DNA from 2 places in the Microbacterium sp. NPDC058062 genome. Region 2 is predicted to be linked to the other one. Evidence: predicted binding sites of a transcription regulator. Region 2 holds the regulator's gene; the other holds the start of a gene.
The links. The regulator LexA, encoded in region 2, represses DNA repair genes until DNA is damaged. The targets are predictions, from matches to a motif close to TCGAACANNTGTTCGA.
Positions count from the first base shown of each region.

Region 1 (4,847 bases), on a different contig from region 2:
CTGCCGGCTTGTGGTGGCCGTCACCGTGAGGTCCGGCGACGCGGCCGCGGCGGGTGCAGCATTCGCTAGCACGACGACGGGCGCAGCCCAGACTCCCATCTTGAGCAGTTTGCGGCGGTCGATCGTGTGGTCGTCGGCAGTTGCGAGAGCGCGCGCGAGCGTGTCGGTCACTGTGTTCCCCCAGAGAACAGTCGTGGCTGACGGGCGTTCGGGCTCCCACAGCCGTGAACAGAACGGGCGACCCCTCGCCCGCCGTGCGGTCGCCCCAGGCAACCGACGTGATGCTCACCCTAGCGGAACGGCAGAGGGCTCTCGTTAACGCTCGGTAACAGCACCCGCTTCTTTACGCGATCCTGAGCGTCCCGCGGCGAGCACGAAACATCGGCGTCGCCGATCGGCAACCATGCGCGGATACGTTGTGCTCGTGACGACGGCGTCGCGTACCAAGGGAGAGGTGCGGGATGGCGAAATCACGACGTCGGCGGCGGCGCTACGAGATCGGGCAGGAGCGGTGGCTGCTCCGCGAATACGGCGGGGCGCCCATGTGGCTCATCTGCATCGCGGCCGGCTTCCTCGCCGCAGTCGGTGTGCTGTGGTTCGTCATGGGCTGACGCCGCGGCGGTGGGTCCAGACGGCCCGTGCGCCGGCAGGAGCGGAACGGATGCCTCGACCCCAACGCGCCAGCCGCGCCCGCGTGCGCCCACGAATAGTGTCGACAGCCTCGGGTCGCGCCACCAGCAAGTCGCGGCGGGTGGGCCAGAAGGCACGCCACAACAAGCGGGGGCGGTCGCGCCACCGGGATTTCCTGAGTGCGAGCATCCAGAAGTAGGAGCCGTGCGACCCGGCCGTGACGCGCTCGCGCCAGTACCGGAGCTCGGGCGCGGCTCGTTCGGCCGCAGTCGGCTCGACTTCCACACCGAGCCGGGGAAGGACGCTCTCCAGCGTCGCGACGCAGCCCGTCTCGCGAGCGAGTGCGGCAAGCTCGGCTCGTTCGTCGTCGGTGAACGGCGCGCGCACGAGTTGCTCGAGTTCGTCGAGATGGCGAGGCTGGATCGTCGCTCCGCGCAGCGAATGCAGTGCGAGCACGAGCGCGCCGGCAGTCTTGTCGAGCGCGAGGCAATCGCGGTGCGCGAGCGACAGCACCCACCGGTGCCGCCACAGGGCCTCGAACACGTCAGCCGGATCTGCGAGGAAGCCCGGATAGAAACTGTGCACGTCGAGGTCGCACGGCCACCCGTCGCGCAGGTACGTCTTCGAGTGCACGGTGGTCAGCTTGCTGATCAGCAAGGAAGGGCGTTCCCTCCATCCCGATCCGACGATCGCCTCGCACAGCTCCTCGAATCGTGCCGGCTCGACGAGCAGGTCTACGTCGGCCGACACCCGCTCCTCGCGCAGGCCATGGAGGTGCAGCGCCGGCCCCTTGATGAGGAGGGCGCGGATGCCTCGCCTCTCGGCCAGCGCGCACACCCAGGCGGCGGCGAGCTCGTCGGCCTCGTCGAGGCGCAGCAGAACCGTCGCGTCGGTCGAGGCATCGGTGGGCACGGGCCCACGATAACGGGGGTTCACGCCGCGAAGTCCTCGCGGGCGCGCCCGACCAGCCCCCTCGCCCGGTCAGGCGGCGAAGTCGTAGCGGGCGCGTCCGCCCAGGCGTGGAGTGCGAGCGGGATCGACGTAGGCGGGTGGGATGAGCCACACCCTGGCTTTTCGGCCGGTGCCTTCGGTGCGTATGTCCCACCCGTTGTCATGTATCCGGTGGTGACAGGATTCACAGAGCAGCACGCCGTTGTCGAGGTCGGTGGGGCCGGCGTCTCGCATCCACCAGCGGATGTGATGCACCTTCGTGAACTGGGGTGGAAGGCCGCACCCGGCGCACCCGCCGTCGCGCTCGCCGAGGGCGAGCTTCTGGGACTTGGAGTAGAGGCGTCGCTCGCGACCCCAGTCGAGGATCTCGCTGTCGCCGCCGAGCACGACGGGGATCACCGAGGCGCTCGACGCGAGCTTGCGGGCCGCGGAGGCCGAGATCGGAGCATCGATGCCGTCGATCTCGGCGGTGCCGATGCCCTCGCGAAGCGTCTCGAGGTCCATGCGCACGACCACGGTGACCCCGTTGAGGGGAAGGTCCTGCTCGTCGCACCCGAGCGCATGCTCGCAGAGGCTCACGAGCGCGTCAGCCTGCATCTGCGGGATCGTGCGGCGCTCAGCATCCGTCGTCTCATCGAGCAGGGGCGTCGCGGGCGCATCGAGTGACTGCGTGAGGCGGGCGTTCTCGGCGTCGCGCTGGGCGCGGAGCTTCGCGGTGACCATGCCTTCGAGCGCAGTCACGACCGGCGCGCCGCTCACGGGGTCGAATTTGCCGTTGATGATGATCATGCCCGAGCGATCGCGGCGGATGGTCAGCGCGGTCTCGGCGGCCAGGTCGGCTTCACGGGGCTCGACCCCGTCGGGGTCGAGCCATGCCTCGGCGCGGAGGATGAGCTTCGACAGGGCGTCGAGGGGGAGCCCGGCGGCCTGCCCGACGAGGAGCTTCTCGGCCTCATCGACCTTCTCGGCGCCGGCGCGGATCGCGACACGGTCGAGCATGGCGATGATCGCCGACGCCGCCTGCGCTCCGATGCGGCCGTCGCTGAGCCCTTGCCCGACGTGCGGATGCCGGGCAGGCGCCTTGTCGCCTGACAGCAGCATGCGCGGCGTCGTGGCTTCGCCGACCTTCACGAGCCGGGCGGCGTCGCCGGTGGTCGTGCCCATCGTCGCGGCGATGAACTGCGTGGGATTGCGGAAGCCCTGGATCTTCGCGAGGCTGTCGGGCCCGAGCTCGGGCCGTGACTGTCGCTGGATCTCGGAAGCCACCAGCGCCTGAACGCTCTCGGCGAGGCGTTTGCCCCGCCCGATCTGCTCGTTGAGGGCGATGAGCTCGGCCGGCGCGAGCGATGCGATGTCGCGCCCGTCGGGAAGGATTCCCCGCGCAATGTCGATCGCCTCGGCGAGGGACGACAGTGCGGTGGTCATGCAATCAGCGTATCGGGTGCGAGCATGAGTGTCAAACATTTGTTCGAATCAGTGCCTCCATTCCCTGACTCATCTCCACGCGGAGCAATCCGGCACTCGCGAGATAATAGAACGTATCTTCTATGATCTCGCGCCCCCTCTCGCTCGCGCCCGGTGCCGAGTAGAATCGCCGCACTGCGCGGCAAGGTCGCGGCGCCCGATCGAGGGGAGTTCGCCATCACCGACGCGCCCACCCTCGCGCCCGCGCAACCATCCACCGCGGCCGTCGCAACCCTGCACCTGCGTCGCACGCAGGGGCGAGGCATCCGTCTGATCGTCATCTATGGCGTGCTGCTGGCACTCGTCGCGTTCTGGCCGACACCCGTGGATCGCGGAGCCTCCGGCCTGCTCGACGCGATCACGCGGGCGGTTCCGTGGCTGACGTACGACCTCATCGAGACGACGGCGAACGTCGCCCTGTTCGTGCCGTTCGGGGTGCTGCTGGCGCTCGTGCTTCCGCTGCACCGCGGACTCGTCGTGCCGATGGCCCTCGCCACCACGCTCGTGATCGAGTCGGGGCAGGCGCTGCTCCTGTCCGAGCGCACGCCGAGCCTGCGCGACATCGTCGCCAACGTGCTGGGCGCCACCATCGGCCTCGCGATCGTGCACCTGATGGAGTGGCGCAAGATTCGGGATTGACGGATGCTGCGCCTCGCGGCTCGTCCGGTTCTCAGGCGCTCGTTCGGCGCTCGGCGTCGATGGATACCCAGCTCGCCTTTGAGAACTACGAGAACTGGTCCCGTTCACACGGCGCGCGCCGCGAGCACCAGCTTCTCCGCGGCGCTGCGCGCGGTGGACACCTTCTGCGCCGACATGGTGGTCGCGCTGTAGCCGGCGGCCGTCTTCACGCCTACCAACCGGGCGAGCGATGGGGCCAGCGACGAATCGGTCTTCTCGAGCAGTGTGATGGCCTCCGCGTGATTGGCCGAGTTGGAGTACTCGCCGAGCTTCGCGCAGCAGATGGCGTCGGACGCCGCGATGCCCGCGTGCACGTAGAGGGTGACGATGCTGTTGGGGCTGGCCTCACCGAGTTCTTGGAGGTCTTCCGCGTCACGCCAGAACCCCTCAGCCTGCGTCAGGCGCCCGGCCCGATCGGCGGCGGTGCAGGTCTTCGTGCGCTGGTTCTTGGGCGTCACGGGCGTCCTTTCCTTCTGAGGGTCTTGCGCAGCCAGTCGCTGTCTTCGGTGAAGGCGATGCCTTCGTCGACGACGGTGCGCAGCAGCGGCTGGGTGGCAGCATCCATCACCTCCTCGACGGTGAGGTCGACGATGCGCGTGTCGTTGCCCGTCCACGCCGTGGCTCCCTTGGTGAGGCGGGCGAGCTGCGCGCCCCACTCGTCGAGAGAGGCTTCGTCACGGCGGACGAGCAGGATGTCGAGGTCGCTGTCGCCCCGCATCTCGCCGCGGGCGGCGGAGCCGAAGAGTGCTCCGAACACCGGCGGCTCGTCCCACGCGGCGACGTGCCCGCGCAGTCGCGTGAGCAGTGCCTGCTTGAGCCCGGCGATCTGGCGGATGGCGGATGCTGCCAGGTGATCGTCGTTGAGTGCGTAAGCGTGTGTGCGGCCGAAGCCGTGCTGCACCACGATTCCCTGCGCGACGAGCCGCCCGAGCGAAGAGCGGATGCCGACGACCGAACGCTCCGGAATCAGCTGGTGCAACCGGGGGACGCTGTACTCGGCGTCGCTGGAAGCGAGCACGCGCAGCACATCACCGTCGACGCTCGTCGTGACGACGGTGAACGGGCGCTGGATCTCCACGGAAGGAATTCTATCCCTGGAGACAGATTTCTGTCTCTAGGGAAGG
Region 1 covers NZ_JBHVSC010000004.1:416,581-421,427, reverse strand. Annotated here, with positions in the region: gene ACFVSU_RS15275 (hypothetical protein) at 1-171, opposite strand, end outside; gene ACFVSU_RS15270 (hypothetical protein) at 462-611, shown strand; gene ACFVSU_RS15265 (nucleotidyltransferase family protein) at 601-1,542, opposite strand; gene ACFVSU_RS15260 (DUF222 domain-containing protein) at 1,612-3,006, opposite strand; gene ACFVSU_RS15255 (VanZ family protein) at 3,160-3,684, shown strand; gene ACFVSU_RS15250 (hypothetical protein) at 3,789-4,181, opposite strand; gene ACFVSU_RS15245 (nucleotidyltransferase domain-containing protein) at 4,178-4,801, opposite strand.
Region 1: the regulator LexA is predicted to act here: its motif matches at 3,038-3,053, upstream of ACFVSU_RS15260 (DUF222 domain-containing protein).

Region 2 (4,847 bases):
CTCAAGACGCGGGGGTACGACGAGACGGTCGCCTCGCTTCGGAATCTCGTCGAGGCGACCGGACTCGTGCGGGAGCGTGTCGGCGTCAGCCTCTAGGCGCGCGGCTTCTTCCCGGATGCCTCGGCCGGCGCGGATGCGTCGGTCGAGGCATCCCCGGCGTCGGGGATGACCTCGGTGTCGTTCTCGTCTTCGATGACCACCGTGTCGGCGTCGATGACGAGGGTGTCGGCGGTGCCGTCGGCGTCGTCGTCCTCGGCATCGACGGACTCCGCGACCGCCACCGCCTCGTCGGGGCGGACCTGCAGCAGCTCGAGGATCCAGGTCACGACGAGCGCGACGATGAGCACGAGGAAGATGTCGCCGGCCGACAGCGGTCGCAGTGCGAACAGCCAGATGACCGCGAGGACGATGATGAGCGTGCGCACCAGGGTGCGGTAGCGGTAGAGCCAGGCGCCGAAGCGTCCCGTGCCGAACCCGTGACTCGCCAGCTGCCGTCGTGCCGACGCGTTGAGGCTCGCAACGGCCTGGCGTGAGCGCACGGCCGGCGTCCAACGGCCGGCGAACCAGCCCAGGATCGCGATGACGACGCCGAGCAGCACGGCGATGGACGCGGTCTGCTGCATCGCGCCGACGAGGCTCTGGTAGACGACGTCGAGCGCTGTGACCGAGAGACCGAGCTGTGCCGCCGTCTGTCCGATGACCGGGTAGCCGACGGCGAACGCGATCGCCAGGGCACCGCCGCCGAGCGCGAATCCGATGCCCGAGCCGAGCACCGCCGTGCTCCGGCGGCGCGCGATGAGGATGCCGAGCACGAAGAGCCCGATCGTGATGATCGGCAGCCACCAGCCCAGCGCCGTGGCGAGGGCGTACGTGGTGCGGATCGTCACGAGCGTGTCGCCGGTGCCGATGATGATGACCTTGTCGACGGCAGGGATCAGCTGCGCGATGCCGACGCCGCGATCGATGAGGTTCTGCTTGACGCGCTCGACGATCGCGCCGAGCTGGATGCCGAGGCCCTGGTCGTTCATCACCACGATGCCGCCGCCGTCGGACGTCGCCGCGGCGGTCAGGGCGCGGTGGGCGGCGCGGGTGGTCGCCGTCCATGTATCGGCGAAGGCGTCCGATTCGACGACGCGGGTGACGGTCTGCGTGAGGAGGTTCTGGAGTCCCTCCGCGGCCGGTGCCTGCAGCAGCTTGAGGGCCTGTGATGCGCGGGGCGGCAGCCCGAGCTGATCGATGCCGTCGAAGACGTTGGCCGTCAGCTCCTCGAAATCGACCTGGGCTTGCACGGCCTCGACGGTCTCGTCGATGATCATCTGCTGCACGGCGGGGTCGTCGGCGAGCGGAGCCAGCGTCTGCACGAACGCGGCCTCGTCGACGAGCTCCAGCCGCGCCCACGCGGTGACGATCGAGATCGGGACGAGGATCGACGCGATCACGATGCACAGCGCGGAGAAGAACGCGCGCCAGCCGCTGCCTGCCGGGCGATTCGCCGCCCTGCCGGTGGCCGGCGCGGGCGCGGCGCCCGCTCTGAGGAGGGCGTTCTCGGCCTCGAGCGCGTCCAGGCGGGCCTGGAGGTCGGGAACGTCTGGCGAGGGCGTGACGGCGGTCATTCCACCCTTATAGCGCGTCGCGCGTACTGCCCACCACCTCTGGCGTCGCGCGATTCGTGCGAAATGGCGTCAGACCGCGCGCAGCACCGCGACGACCTTGCCGAGCACGCTGGCGTCGTCGCCCAGGATCGGCTCGAACGCCGAGTTGCGGGGGAGGAGCCAGGTGTGGCCGTCGCGCTGGCGGAACGTCTTCACGGTCGCCTCGCCGTCGAGCATCGCGGCGACGATGTCGCCGTTGTCGGCGGTGGCCTGCGATCGCACCACGACCCAGTCGCCGTCGCAGATCGCGGCGTCGATCATCGACTCCCCGGAGACCTTGAGCATGAACAGGTCGCCCTTGCCGACGAGCTGGCGCGGGAGGGGGAAGATCTCCTCCACCTGCTGCTCGGCCGTGATGGGGACGCCCGCGGCGATGCGGCCGACCAGCGGCACGAGCGCGGCGTCGCCGACCGACGGAGCGGCGTCGGCGGGGCTCTCGGTGGCGGTCCCGGGCAGGTCGATGAGGACCTCCATGGCGCGGGTCTTGCCCGCGTCGCGCCGCAGGTAACCGCTCAGCTCGAGCTGGTTGAGCTGGTGCGTGACGCTCGACAGCGACTTGAGGCCGACCGCATCGCCGATCTCGCGCATGCTGGGCGGGTAGCCGTGGCGGGCGATCGAGCGCTGGATCACCTCGAGGATCGCGAGCTGCTTCTCGCTCAGGCTCTTGCGCCGGCGGGTCTGGGGCTTCTCTCGCCCGGCCGCGTCGCTCATCTTCCGGCTCCGTCCTGCGCTCGGCCGCCGAGCGCTGTTTCTTCGAATGTCGGAGGCCCGTGGTGGGGTTCTCGTATCGAAACCGTATCCGGATCCCAGGCGATGAGGTGGCAACCTCGCCGCGTGTCGCGTTCGAGAGATCGACGTCGGAATCCGGTATTGACATCGTACAGACTCGAAGATAGCTTCGGAAGAGAGGTTCGCATTCTTCACTCCCGGCCGAGTGGAGAATGCGAATCTCTCCCCATCAGGAGGAGACGAGCATGACCGCGATCGACTTCACGACGTCCATTCCGTCGCCGGCCCGCGCCGCCGGTGCCGCAGCCCAGCGCGCCACGCGTGCCGTGGCCGGGCGATCAACGCGTCTGCGGTTGACGGTGCGCGGTCGTCGTGTGCTCGCCGTGCTGGCCGCGCTTCCGGCCGTGATCGCCCTGAGCGTCGCGGTGCTCGGCGGCGGCGCGGCGCTCGCCTCGCGCGACTCGGGCGCTCCCGCCGGCTCGTTCACGACCGTCACCGTCGCGCCCGGCGAATCGCTGTGGACGATCGCCGAAGAGGTCGCCCCCGACCGCGACCCGCGCGACGTGGTCGACGAGCTCGTGCGGCTGAACGCCCTCGACACCGTCCTCGTCCAGGCGGGCCAGCGCCTCGCGATCCCCGCGGCGTACGACCACTGATCGCGCGGCGCGTCGCGCGACGTCACGCGGCGAGAGGGGCCCGATGGGCGGGCCTACCATGGGATGGGTGAGTGCACGTCTCGAAGATCTCCCCTTACGCGCCGACCTCCGGGGGCAGAAGCCCTACGGCGCCCCGCAGGCACCGCTTCCGGTCGCCCTGAACGTCAACGAGAACACGCATCCGGTTCCGGCCGAGGTCGCAGACGACATCCTCGACTCGATCGCACTCGCTCTGCGCGACGTCAACCGCTACCCCGACCGCGAGTTCACCGCCCTGCGCGAGGGCTTCGCCGACTATCTCGGTCACGGCCTCACCCGCGACCAGATCTGGGCCGCGAACGGCTCGAACGAGGTGCTGCAGCACATCCTGCAGGCCTTCGCGGGGCCGGGTCGCACCGCCTTCGGCTTCACTCCGACGTACTCGATGTACCCGCTGCTCACGCGCGGCACCGGCGCCGAATGGATCTCGGGCACCCGATCGGCCGACTTCACGATCGACGCCGAAGACGCGGCATCCCAGATCGCCGACGCCTCGCCCGACGTGGTCTTCCTCTGCTCGCCGAACAACCCGACCGGCACGCCCCTCGGTCTCGACGTCGTGGAGGCCGTGTACGAGGCCGCCGACGGGATCGTCATCGTCGACGAGGCGTACTTCGAGTTCGCCCCGCACGATGAGCGCTCCGCGCTGACGCTGCTGCCCGGGCGCGAACGACTCGTCGTCTCGCGCACCATGAGCAAGGCGTTCGCGTTCGCCGGTGCGCGCGTCGGCTACCTGGCCGCCGATCCCGCCCTCATCGACGCACTGCGGCTCGTGCGTCTGCCCTACCACCTCAGTGCGCTGACTCAGGCGGCGGCTTCCGCAGCGCTGCGTCATGCTCCGGTCATGCTGGGCATGGTCGACGAGATCGTCGCCCAGCGCGACCGCATCTCGGCCACGGTCGAGGCGCTCGGCTACACGCCCCACGAGTCCTGGACGAACTTCGTGCTGTTCGGCGGCGTGGCCGATCCGGCGGCCACCTGGCAGGCCCTGTACGACGAGGGCGTGCTCATCCGCGACGTCGGCATCCCGTCGCACCTGCGGGTCACCGCGGGCACCGCGGACGAGACCACCGCATTCCTCGACGCCCTCGCCTCGGTAGGATCGGCGGCATGAGCGCCGCACCACGTACCGCCTCGCTGCGCCGGGCGACGAGTGAGTCGACGGTCGAGCTGGAGCTCGATCTCGACGGCACCGGCCGCAGCCGCATCGACACCACGGTGCCGTTCTTCGACCACCTCCTGACCGCGTTCGCGAAGCACTCGCTCACCGACCTGACGGTGCGGGCGTCGGGTGACACCGACATCGACGCCCACCACACCGTCGAAGACATCTCGATCGTGCTCGGCCAGGCGATCCGCGAGGCCCTCGGCGACAAGTCGGGCATCTCGCGCTACGGCGACGCTCTGGTGCCGCTCGACGAGGCGCTCGCGCAGGCCGTGGTCGACATCAGCGGCCGCCCCTACCTGGTGCACACCGGCGAGCCGGCCGGCTTCGAGCACCACCTCATCGGCGGCCACTTCACCGGTTCGCTCGTGCGACACACCTTCGAGGCCGTCTCTTTCAACGCGGCACTGACCGTGCACGTCCGCGTGCTGTCGGGGCGCGACCCGCACCACATCGCCGAGGCGGAGTACAAGGCGTTCGCCCGCGCGTTCCGCCAGGCGAAGGCGCTGGACCCGCTCGTCGAGGGCATCCCGAGCACGAAGGGCGCCCTGTGACCGAAAGCGCTCCCGCCGAGCGGGAGAAGCCGCTCGTCGCCGTCCTCGACTA
Region 2 covers NZ_JBHVSC010000006.1:286,862-291,708, forward strand. Annotated here, with positions in the region: gene metE (5-methyltetrahydropteroyltriglutamate--homocysteine S-methyltransferase) at 1-96, shown strand, start outside; gene ACFVSU_RS19570 (hypothetical protein) at 93-1,613, opposite strand; gene lexA (transcriptional repressor LexA) at 1,683-2,363, opposite strand; gene ACFVSU_RS19580 (LysM peptidoglycan-binding domain-containing protein) at 2,627-3,037, shown strand; gene ACFVSU_RS19585 (histidinol-phosphate transaminase) at 3,096-4,190, shown strand; gene hisB (imidazoleglycerol-phosphate dehydratase HisB) at 4,187-4,795, shown strand; gene hisH (imidazole glycerol phosphate synthase subunit HisH) at 4,792-4,847, shown strand, end outside.